Regions from separate parts of the Burkholderia sp. Bp8998 genome, predicted to be linked through region 1. Evidence: riboswitches for the same ligand, from Rfam matches in the RefSeq annotation. Region 1 holds a riboswitch; each other region holds the start of a gene.
The links. A riboswitch is a leader RNA that binds a small molecule or an ion and turns the genes downstream of it on or off. The one in region 1 is predicted to bind cobalamin.

Region 1 (3,245 bases):
GACAGCACGTCGCGCGACGCGAGCGCGCTCAGCCCGAACGTCGCGAGCGCGTCACGCGCGGCCGCGCGGTCTCCATCGCGCTCCCAGCCCCAGCCGCCGAGATACGGAAAGCGGTTGAGCAGCACCGTGTCGAATACCGTCGCACTGAACGCGTCGTGCAATTGTTGCGGCATCAGTGCGCGGCGCCGTGCGAGCCGTTCGGGCGGCCACGCGGCGAGCGGCCGGCCGTCGATCTCGACCTCGCCGCCGGCCGGCCGCTGCAGGCCCGCGAGCGTCGCGAGCAGCGTCGTCTTGCCTGCGCCGTTCGGTCCCGCGACGCACCAGATCTCGCCGGGCCGGAACACCTGCGTGAAGCGATCGAGCAGCGTCCGTTCGCCAGCCTTCAGCGTAAGGTCGACCACCGCGCAGGTCATGTCGCCGGCGGAGTGCAGAGCGGCATGCGTCATCGCATCGGTCTCCTCAGCAACATCCACAGGAACACCGGCACGCCGATCAACGCGGTCATCACGCCGACCGGCAATTGCGCAGGCGCGATCGCGGTGCGCGCGAGCAGGTCGGCCGCCATCACGCCGCCGCCGCCCGCGAGCATCGCGGCGGGCAGCAGCATGCGCTGGTCGTTGCCGAATGCGAGCCGCAGCGCGTGCGGCACGACGAGGCCGACGAAACCGATCGTGCCGGCCGTCGTCACCGCGGCCGCGGCGGCCAGCGACGCGACGAGATAGATCCGCATGCGCAGCCGCGCGACCGGCACGCCGAGCGCGAGCGCGGTCGCGTCGCCACGCAGCAGCACGTTGAGCTGCGGCGCGGCCGGCAGCGCGACGCATGCGGCCAGCAGCAGCGCGCCCCATGCGAACCACGGCGCCGTCACGCCGTTCAGGTCGCCCGTCAGCCAGAAGATGATGCCGCGCAGCCGTGCATCGGGCGCGAGCGACAGCAGCAGCGTGACGAGCGCGCCCCACCCGGCCGCGATCACGACGCCCGTGAGCAGCAGCCGCGGCGATGCATCGCGTGAGTCGCCGCGCCACAGCTCGCGGCGAGCCAGCCCGAGCACGAGCGCGACCGACACGAGCGCGCCGGCGAACGCGGCCGCATCGACGAGCCACCATGCGGCGCCCGCGATCATCGCGACGAGCGCGATGCCGGCCGCGCCGCCGGACACGCCGAGCACGTACGGCTCCGCGAGCGGATTGCGCAACAGCACCTGCAGCAGCGCACCGGCCAGCGCGAGCAGCGCGCCGCACGCGAAGCCCGCGAGTGCACGCGGCAGCCGCAGCGTGCGCACGATGTCGGCGAACAGCGCGTCGCCGCCGTGCGGCACGAGCGACGCGAGCGCCTGCCACGGCGACATCGGCACGCTGCCGATCGACAGCGACGCGACGAACAGCAACGCGACCACGGCCGCGAGCACGGTCCAGATCGCGATGGCACGCGCGGCGCTCATGCGACGCACGGCATCGCGCATGACGCGCGACGCTTCCGCTGACCGTCGTTGCCGGCCGAGCGCGGCACAGGTGTCGCGCTCCGGCGTGTTATGGGCATATGCAAGCTCGTTATCCTTGTCGAACGTGTCGTTGCGCCGTACGCCGGCCATACCGGCATGTGGCGGCCGCGATCCATCGCGCCACACCCTCCGTGCGGCCGGCGTTCTGCGCAATATAGTGGAAGGCGCCGCATCGGGTCGATCGGCATCGTGACGGCGAGCGTGGGCGCCGATCCGGACGAATCGGCGTCCGCCGCAGTCTGCGCGAGGACGGCAAGCGGTACGCCACGGCGTGTGCCGAACACCGCGCGGACGATTGGGGTCAGCATCGAACAAGTCCCGTGAAGCACTGCGCGCCCCGCTTCCCCGCAGGCCACGCGTCATGAAGCCGTACAGGCTCCTCGCCTCGGCCGGTATCCGGGCTGGCGGCGTACCGGCTCGCCTTCCCGCGCATGTCGTGCGCAGTGGCCCGCGCCCGCGTGCGACCTGTACGCGAAACGCGCCCGAGCCGGCCTGCGTCATGCGACGCGGCCGCTTACCGTTGCGGGGGCAGCGCAGGTTGGCGATCTCCGGGCGGAGCGCGCGCCCTGCTTCCCGTTTAACCGCGCGACACACGCGCGAGCACCGAGGCGGCGCCAGTTTAGGAGCGGGCCACGCGAGCGTCAAGAAAGCGACTGGACCCGCGTATTCACGGCAAGAAGCCGGGGTGTTACGACTGGAAACGTTACAGATGTCGGAATGCGCGTTATTCCGCGCTAAAATGCTGGGTCTTTAGAGGACGCAGCAAATGCTCAACGAACTCGAAACTTTATCTCAAAATATTGGCCGTCTGATCTCGCTGAACAAGCGCTATCACTCGGAACGGCTCGCGCTCGAGGAGCAGGTCGCGCAAATGCGCGCGGAAGCGGACACGGTCCGTGCGGAACTCGCGCAACTGCGCGACGAACGCAATGCGCTCGCGGCCGAGCGCGACACGCTGTCGGCAAAGATCGACGACGCCCAGGTCAAACTGAACGCGATTCTCGAAAAGCTGCCGCGCACGAAGAGTGCGGAGCAAGCCGACAACCAGCTCGACCTGCTGGATGCGCAGGCGCGCACGGATAGCGACGATGCGGCCAGCCACGGAGAACATGCATGAGCACCAAGCAGATCGAAGTCTCGATTCTCGGTCAGCCCTATCGGCTCGCCTGTTCGGCCGAAACCGAAGCGGCGCTGCTCGAGGCCGTCGCGCGCGTCGACGCCGAAATGTCGAAGATCCGCGCGAACAGCTCGGTGCGCGGCACCGATCGCATCGCGGTAATGGCGGCGCTGTCGCTCGCATCCGAATTGCTGCGGCTGCAAACGAGCGTGCGGCACGGTGAAGCATTTCCGGCGGAGGAAATCCGTCGTACAATGCACCAGATGAACGAACAGCTCGGCGCGGTGCTCGCACAGCACGAGACGCAGTAACGTTTGATCGATGCGTCGATTCCCCTTGATCTCGGCGATCAACGGTGGTCAAATTGGCGCAACGAAACACAGTTCAGTCAGCTTCCCTGCCTGGTTCGCCAAGGTCATATATTCCTTGAACCAATGCCATGTGCACGGTTGCGGAAATTTGTAGCACGGGCGCGCGCGTCACTCTGTCTGATGTACCCGAAGTGCTGCTAACTGCGACCAATTCTGAACCCCAGGTTCAGGATGCCGGCCTAGCGGCCAAGGCGGGGGCCTATTCAACGGCATCGGGAAGTCCCGATGCCGTTTCCTTTTCCAGGGTCTGTTTGCA
Region 2 (3,245 bases), on a different contig from region 1:
AAGCTTGCGTAGGGTCATGGTGGGTCCTGTGTCGAAAAGGGAGTCAGGCCGAGAGCGTCACGTCGATCTCGTCGTAGCGTTTGATGCGGTAGATCGCGGCCGATACGATCCAGCACGCGAGGAACAGGCCGATCACGACGTAGCCGAGCATCCCGAAATGCGAGGCGACCATCGTCGAGAAATTCCACACCGGGCCCTGCAGCGAGAGTTTATCCGCGAGCAGCGCGAGCACCTCGATGCCGCCGATCAGCGCGGCAACCAGCACCGACACGAACGTGATCGTCATGTTGTAGTAGATCTTGCGGATCGGCCGCACGTATGCCCAGCGGTACGCGCCCATCATCAGGATGCCGTCGGTCGTGTCGACGAGCGTCATGCCGGCGGTGAACAGCACCGGCAACACCATCACCGACCAGAACGACAGGCCGCCCTGCACTTGCGTGGCCGAGATGCCGAACAGCGCGATTTCGGTCGCGGTATCGAAGCCGAAGCCGAACAGGAAGCCGACCGGATACAGGTGCCAGCTGCGCGACACGAGGCGGAACAGAGGCCGGAACAGGCGGGCCAGCACGCCGCGCTGGTTCATCAGCATGTCGAGGTCGGCGTCGACGATCGGCTCGCCGCGGCGGGCCGCGCGAAACGTCCGGTAGACGGAGATCAGGATCAGCAGGTTGGCGGCTGCGAGCACCAGCAGGAAGAATGCCGACACGCTCGTGCTGATCACGCCGCCCCAGGTCTTCATGCTCTCGAAGCGCGCGAGCGATGCCGCGGTCAGCGCGACCGCCACGGACATCACGATCACCACCGTCGAGTGGCCGAGCGAGAAGAACAGGCCCGCGCCGAGCGGGCTACGGCCCTCCTGCATCAGCTTGCGCGTGACATTGTCGATCGCGGCGATATGGTCGGCGTCGACCGCATGGCGCAGCCCGAACACGTAGGCGAGCAGCGCGGTACCCAGCAGCACGGGCTGGTCGCGAAACGCGACGAATGCCCAGATCCACGCGCCGGCGTTGAACGCGACGAGCAAAGAATAGATCGCGATGATTTTGCCGCGCAGCCCGGACGGGCTGTCGTTGAACAGACGGAAGAACGAGTCGAGCATGATGCTCCTTTGCGAACGGTCGACATGATGAATGCCAACACGGCCGTCGTCGGCCCGGCGCGCGGCGCCGGCCGTTCCTCGCCCCGGCCCGCGCGCAGCGGTTGACGGATCGGCGGAGGAAGCGGGCAACGCTCGGGCGTCCGGCGAACGGCGGCCGTGGACGATGCGCCGCCTCCCCGCGGCGCTGAACCCCAACGTTTCGGCCGGTATCCGGGCTGACGAACACGCCGCTTCGCCTTCCCGGATGCGCGGCATCCAGTGGCGGTCGTCCGCATGCGGCAGGCATGCGGCGAAGCGGCGCTGCATCGCGCTGGGCGCGACGCGTTCGCTTACCGTTGCGGGGGCAGCACAGGTTGGCTCGACTGCGGCGCAGGCAGGCTCCCTGTTTCCCGTTTAACTGCGCGCGCCGGAGGAGCGCGCGCGAGCACCGAAACGCGTGCGAGTGTAGGCGGCGGTGCGGGGAGCGTCAAGGCGGAACGGGCCGCCGCGGCGCGTTCGGCGTGGCCGCGCACCGTGCGGGGGCCGCTCGCGGCGCCCGCACGGCGGGTTCGCGCGGGCCGACCGCTGTGCTATCGTATGCGCCGCGTTCGGTGCTCGCATGCGTATTCCGCGCACGCAGTTAAACGGGAAACAGGAGGCGGAGGTCCGCCCGGCCTGTGCTGTCCCCGCAACGGTACGCCGCCCGCGCGCCGCGGTTCCCCCGCACGCGCCCAGGCCGCCCGCGATGCCACTGCCCTTCAGCGGGCGGGAAGGCTGCGGCCTGGCAAGCGGCCAGCCCGGATACCGGCCGACGCAAGGGGCGAGCCCGCTGCTCGCCGAACGCCCGATCCGCGGGGGACGGATGGGGTGCGCTTTCCGCCCGCGCTCGCGCGGGCTTTGCCCGATCCGTCATGCCTTGCCTGTCCGCCGGCCGCCGATGTGCCGCTCGCTGTCCCCTTTCCACCGCTACGACACGGTGTGCGCCGTGCCGCGTCCGATGAGCCGCGCCTGGCTCGTCGGCGCCGGCCCCGGCGACGCCGATCTGCTGACGCTGAAGGCCGTGCGCGCGATCGCCGCGGCCGACGTGCTGCTCGTCGACGATCTCGTGAACCCCGACGTATTGCGCCATGCGCGCGCCGACGCGCGTATCGAGCATGTCGGCAAGCGCGGCGGCCATGCGTCGACGCCGCAGCAAACGATCGTCGCCGCGATGCTCGCGCACCTGCGCGCGGGCCGCAGCGTCGCACGGCTCAAGGGCGGCGATCCGTTCGTGTTCGGCCGCGGCGGCGAGGAGTTGCTCGCGCTCGGTGCGGCGGGTTTCCCGGTCGAGGTCGTGAACGGCATCACGGCCGGGATCGCGGCCCCGGCCGCGCTCGGCATTCCGGTCACGCATCGCGGCGACGCGCAGGGCGTGATCTTCGTCACGGGCCACGGCGCGGGCGCCGACGAACCCGACTGGCGCGCGCTCGCCGCGACGCGGATGACGATCGTGATCTACATGGGCATACGCCGGCTCGACGCGATCGTGGCCGCGCTGCGTGACGGCGGCGTGCCCGGCGACACGCCGTGCGCGGCGATCGAGAACGCGACGCGCGATGCGCAGCGGCACGTGCTCGCGACGCTCGACACGGTCGTCGAACGCGTGGGCGCGACCGGTATCGGTTCGCCCGCGATCGTCGTGATCGGCCGCGTCGCGGCACTCGCCGACGATCCGGCGGTGCGCGCGGCGCTCGGCGGCCGCGCATGATGCGCGTCGCGCTCGGCGTCGGTTTCCGCGCCGGCGTGACGGCCGCGCAACTCGATGCCGCGATCCGCGCGGCGCTGGCGCACTACCCGGGCGCCGAGCCGGCCGTCGTCGCGACGCTCGCCGACAAGGCGCATGCCCGGCCGCTGCGCACGCTGTGCGCGCGCCGCGGCTGGCCGCTGGTTGCGTTCGACGCAGCGCAGCTCGCGCAGTGTCCCGAACCGGCATTGAGCGGCCCGTCGGCTGCCGCCCTCGCGCGTTTCGGCGTCGCGGGCGTGGCCGAGCCGTGCGCGCGGCTCGCGGCGCCCAATGGCCGGCTGCTCGGCCCCAAATCCATCCGGGACGGCGTGACGGTCGCGCTCGCCGGCCCGCTCTGAACCCTTTGTTTCGCTTTCGACAGGACGATTCCCGATGAAGACC
Region 3 (3,245 bases), on a different contig from region 1:
CCGGCCTCGGCGCCGTCGGCCGTGGCCCGGCAGAACGCGAGCCGCATCATCACGTGCTGTCCCTTCGGCAACACGATCTCGACCGCATCGACCGCGCGGCCCGCGAGCAGCAGGCGCGCGGCGGCGAGCGACGTCGCGGTCGCGCAGCTGCCGGTCGTATAGCCGAACCGCAGCGGTGCGGGTTGTTCGGGGGTTTCGTCGCGCATCACGCGGGGTCCGCGAAGTCCGTTGCCGTGGAATCGGGCTTGCGCACGTCATACAGCGTGACGGGCAACGGCTGCCGCCACGTGTCGAAGCGGCCGAGCGGCTCGGCGTGCGCGAGCGATACGCGCGTGAGCGTGCCGCCGTGCGCGTCGCGCCACGCGGCGAGCGCCAGCTCGCCCTGCAGCGTGACCGCGTTCGCGACGAGCCGGCCGCCGGGTTTCAGCGCCGACCAGCACGCATCGAGCACGCCCGGCGCGGTCGCGCCGCCGCCGATGAAGATCGCGTCGGGCGCGGCGAGCCCCGCGAGCGCATCGGGCGCGCGCCCCGCGACGAGTTGCAGGCCCGGCACGCCGAGCACGTCGCGGTTGTGCTCGATGAAGCGCTGCCGCTCCGCGTGCGACTCGATCGCGATCGCCTGGCACGACGGATGCGCACGCATCCACTCGATGCCGATCGAGCCGCTGCCCGCGCCGACGTCCCACAGCAGTTCGCCGGGCGCGGGCGCGAGGCGCCCGAGCGTCAGCGCGCGCATGTCGCGCTTGGTGAGCTGGCCGTCGTGGCGGTACGCGTCGTCGGGCAGGCCGGGCGTGAGCGCGCGGCGCGGCGCATCGGGGCCGGCCTGGCAGTCGAGCGCGACGAGATTGAGCGCGGCGGTCTCGTCGACGTGCCAGTCTTGCGCGAGGCCGTCGATGCGCCGCTCGAGCGGGCCGCCGAGATGTTCGAACACGCTGATGCGCGTCGGCCCGAAGCCACGCGCGACGAGCTCGGCGGCGACCGCGGCCGGCGTGCGGCCGTCGGCGCTCAGCACGAACAGGCGCCGGCCCGGCAGCAGGTGGCGCGCGAGCGTCGCGAGCGGCCGGCCGACGAGCGACACCGCCCCGACGCCCTGCAACGCCCAGCCGAGCCGCGCGGCCGCCAGCGACAGCGACGACGGTGCGGGCAGCACGCGCCATTCGTCGGGGGACAGTTCGCGCGCGAGCGTCGCGCCGACGCCGAACAGCATCGGGTCGCCGCTCGCCAGCACGCAGACGGGCGAACCGCGCTGCGCGAGCAGGCCCGACAGGTCGAACGGCGACGGCCACGCCGCGCGTTCGGCCGGCAGCCGCGCGGGCAGCATGTCGAGGTGCCGCTTCGCACCGACGACCCGCGTTGCCTCGAGCAGCGCGCGCCGCGCACTGCGCCCGAGCCCCGCGTAGCCGTCGTCGCCGATGCCCACTACCGTCAGCCACGCCGTCATGCTCCCTTCCCCATCGTCCGATTCCATCGAGTCGCTGCTCGGCGGCCGTAAAGGCGCCGGTGCGGCCGTCCGCATTGCGAAAGTCGGCATGGTACCGTGTTCCACCGCGGGTTTCATCTGCGGGGCCGCCGACGCCGGGCCGCGTGGTCGGCCGCATTTGGCATCGGCCACGGCGCCCGCCCGGCGGTCGCGAAGCGCCGGTGAAATCGGGTATGCTACGGCCGTTCGTTCGCCGGTGCCCTTCGGGGCCGAAGAGGGAACACAGGGCGCGCCGCGCGCCGCTGTGGCTGCCCCCGCAACTGTAGACAGCGAGCCGATCTCCCCTCATGCCACTGGTTTCACCGGGAAGGCCGGGAGCAGGCGCCGACCTGTCAGCCAGGAGACCTGCCGGCCTGAAAGTGCGTGCGTGCCAGTCGGCGTCGGGCGGGGTGTACCGATGCGTTGGCCGCGGCGCGACACTGCCCCGGTATCCCGTTGAGTTCCGTCCCCGTTTCGATTCCTGCGTCGTCCGTCATGCGCCCGTCGGCCTGCCCGGGGCTCATGCGCGTCGTCGCGGCCGCCGACGGCGGGCTGTGCCGGATCAAGCTGCCGGGCGGCCGGCTCGACGCGCGGCAGGCGTGCGCGATTGCCGCCGCCGCGCGCGCCTGCGGCTCCGGCGCGATCGACGCGACCAATCGCGCGAATCTCCAGTTGCGCGGCATCCGCGACGGCATGGCCGATACGCTGGCCAACGCATTGCTCGACGCGGGCCTGGGCCCGCGTGCGGGCGCCGGCGATGCCGCGGAGGACCGGGCCGCGCTCGCCGCGAGCGACGACGTCCGCAACCTGATGCTCAGCCCGCTCGCGGGGCTCGATCCCGACGCACTGCTCGACAGCCGCGCGCTCGCGCTTGCGCTGCTCGACATGCTGACGCACGAGCCGCGCCGCGGCGAGGTGTCGCCGAAATTCTCGATTCAGCTCGACGGCGGCGAAGCGGTCGCGGCGCTCGATCATCCGCACGACATCTGGCTCGCCGCATGGCGTCGCGGCGACGGCGCGGTTCGCATCGCCGTGGGCCTGGCCGGCTGTCCGCCGGTCGCGCCCGGCGATCCGCCCGCTTCGTTCGACGTGGCGCCGGACCAGGCCGTCGCGCTCGTCCGCGCGTTGCTGCTCGCGTTCCTCGATCTTGCGCCGGCCGACGTCACGCGGATGCGTGCGTGGCTCGCGACCGGCGGCGCACGCGCGTTGCGCGAGCGCGCGCAGCATTACGTACCCTTCCCGCTCGAAGCCGATCCGGCACTGGCCGGCTGGCGGCGCACGCACGCGGATGCCGCGCTGCGTTTCGGCGCACGGCCGTCGCGCGACGCGGATCGCTGCAGCGTCGGCGCGCAGTTCGTGCTCGGACGGCTCGACGCGTCGCAACTGAACCGGCTCGCGGCACTGGCCGAAGCAGAAGGCGACGGCACGTTGTCGATGACCCCGTGGCAAGGCATCTTCGTGCACGGCGTGCGGCACGAACGTGCGCCGGCCGTGCTCGACGCGCTCGCGTCGCTCGGGCTCGTGTGCGCGACAGCCGACCCGCTGGCGGCGCTGGTCGCGTGCACCGGCAGCGCGGGCTGCGCGAAGTCGCGCGCCGATACGAAACGCGATGCGCTCGCGCTGGCCGCGCGCGTCGGCCATCCGGTCGACGTGCACCTGACCGGCTGCGAACGCCATTGTGCGTTGCCGCACCCCGCGACGCACACGCTCGTCGCGGTTGCGCCCGCACGCTACGACCTTTACCGGCGCGACGCCGCCGCGGGCCTCGGCGCCCCGCTCGCGCGCC

Region 2: it holds a riboswitch for cobalamin, as region 1 does, so the genes downstream of both, DIE06_RS10480 (HoxN/HupN/NixA family nickel/cobalt transporter) here and DIE06_RS21130 (iron ABC transporter permease) in region 1, are expected to answer to the same signal.
Region 3: it holds a riboswitch for cobalamin, as region 1 does, so the genes downstream of both, cobG (precorrin-3B synthase) here and DIE06_RS21130 (iron ABC transporter permease) in region 1, are expected to answer to the same signal.

What each region holds. Positions count from the first base shown of each region.
Region 1 covers NZ_QTQF01000021.1:61,797-65,041, forward strand. Annotated here, with positions in the region: gene DIE06_RS21125 (ABC transporter ATP-binding protein) at 1-446, opposite strand, end outside; gene DIE06_RS21130 (iron ABC transporter permease) at 443-1,441, opposite strand; cobalamin riboswitch at 1,871-2,124, opposite strand; gene DIE06_RS21135 (ATPase) at 2,268-2,618, shown strand; gene DIE06_RS21140 (cell division protein ZapA) at 2,615-2,929, shown strand; RNA gene ssrS (6S RNA) at 3,010-3,191, shown strand.
Region 2 covers NZ_QTQF01000007.1:122,888-126,132, forward strand. Annotated here, with positions in the region: gene cobW (cobalamin biosynthesis protein CobW) at 1-18, opposite strand, end outside; gene DIE06_RS10480 (HoxN/HupN/NixA family nickel/cobalt transporter) at 44-1,102, opposite strand; cobalamin riboswitch at 1,286-1,549, opposite strand; cobalamin riboswitch at 1,674-1,909, shown strand; gene cobA (uroporphyrinogen-III C-methyltransferase) at 2,019-2,828, shown strand; gene DIE06_RS10490 (cobalamin biosynthesis protein) at 2,825-3,202, shown strand; gene cobO (cob(I)yrinic acid a,c-diamide adenosyltransferase) at 3,237-3,245, shown strand, end outside.
Region 3 covers NZ_QTQF01000007.1:102,628-105,872, forward strand. Annotated here, with positions in the region: gene DIE06_RS10385 (cobalt-precorrin-5B (C(1))-methyltransferase) at 1-206, opposite strand, end outside; gene cbiE (precorrin-6y C5,15-methyltransferase (decarboxylating) subunit CbiE) at 206-1,441, opposite strand; cobalamin riboswitch at 1,658-1,848, shown strand; gene cobG (precorrin-3B synthase) at 1,955-3,245, shown strand, end outside.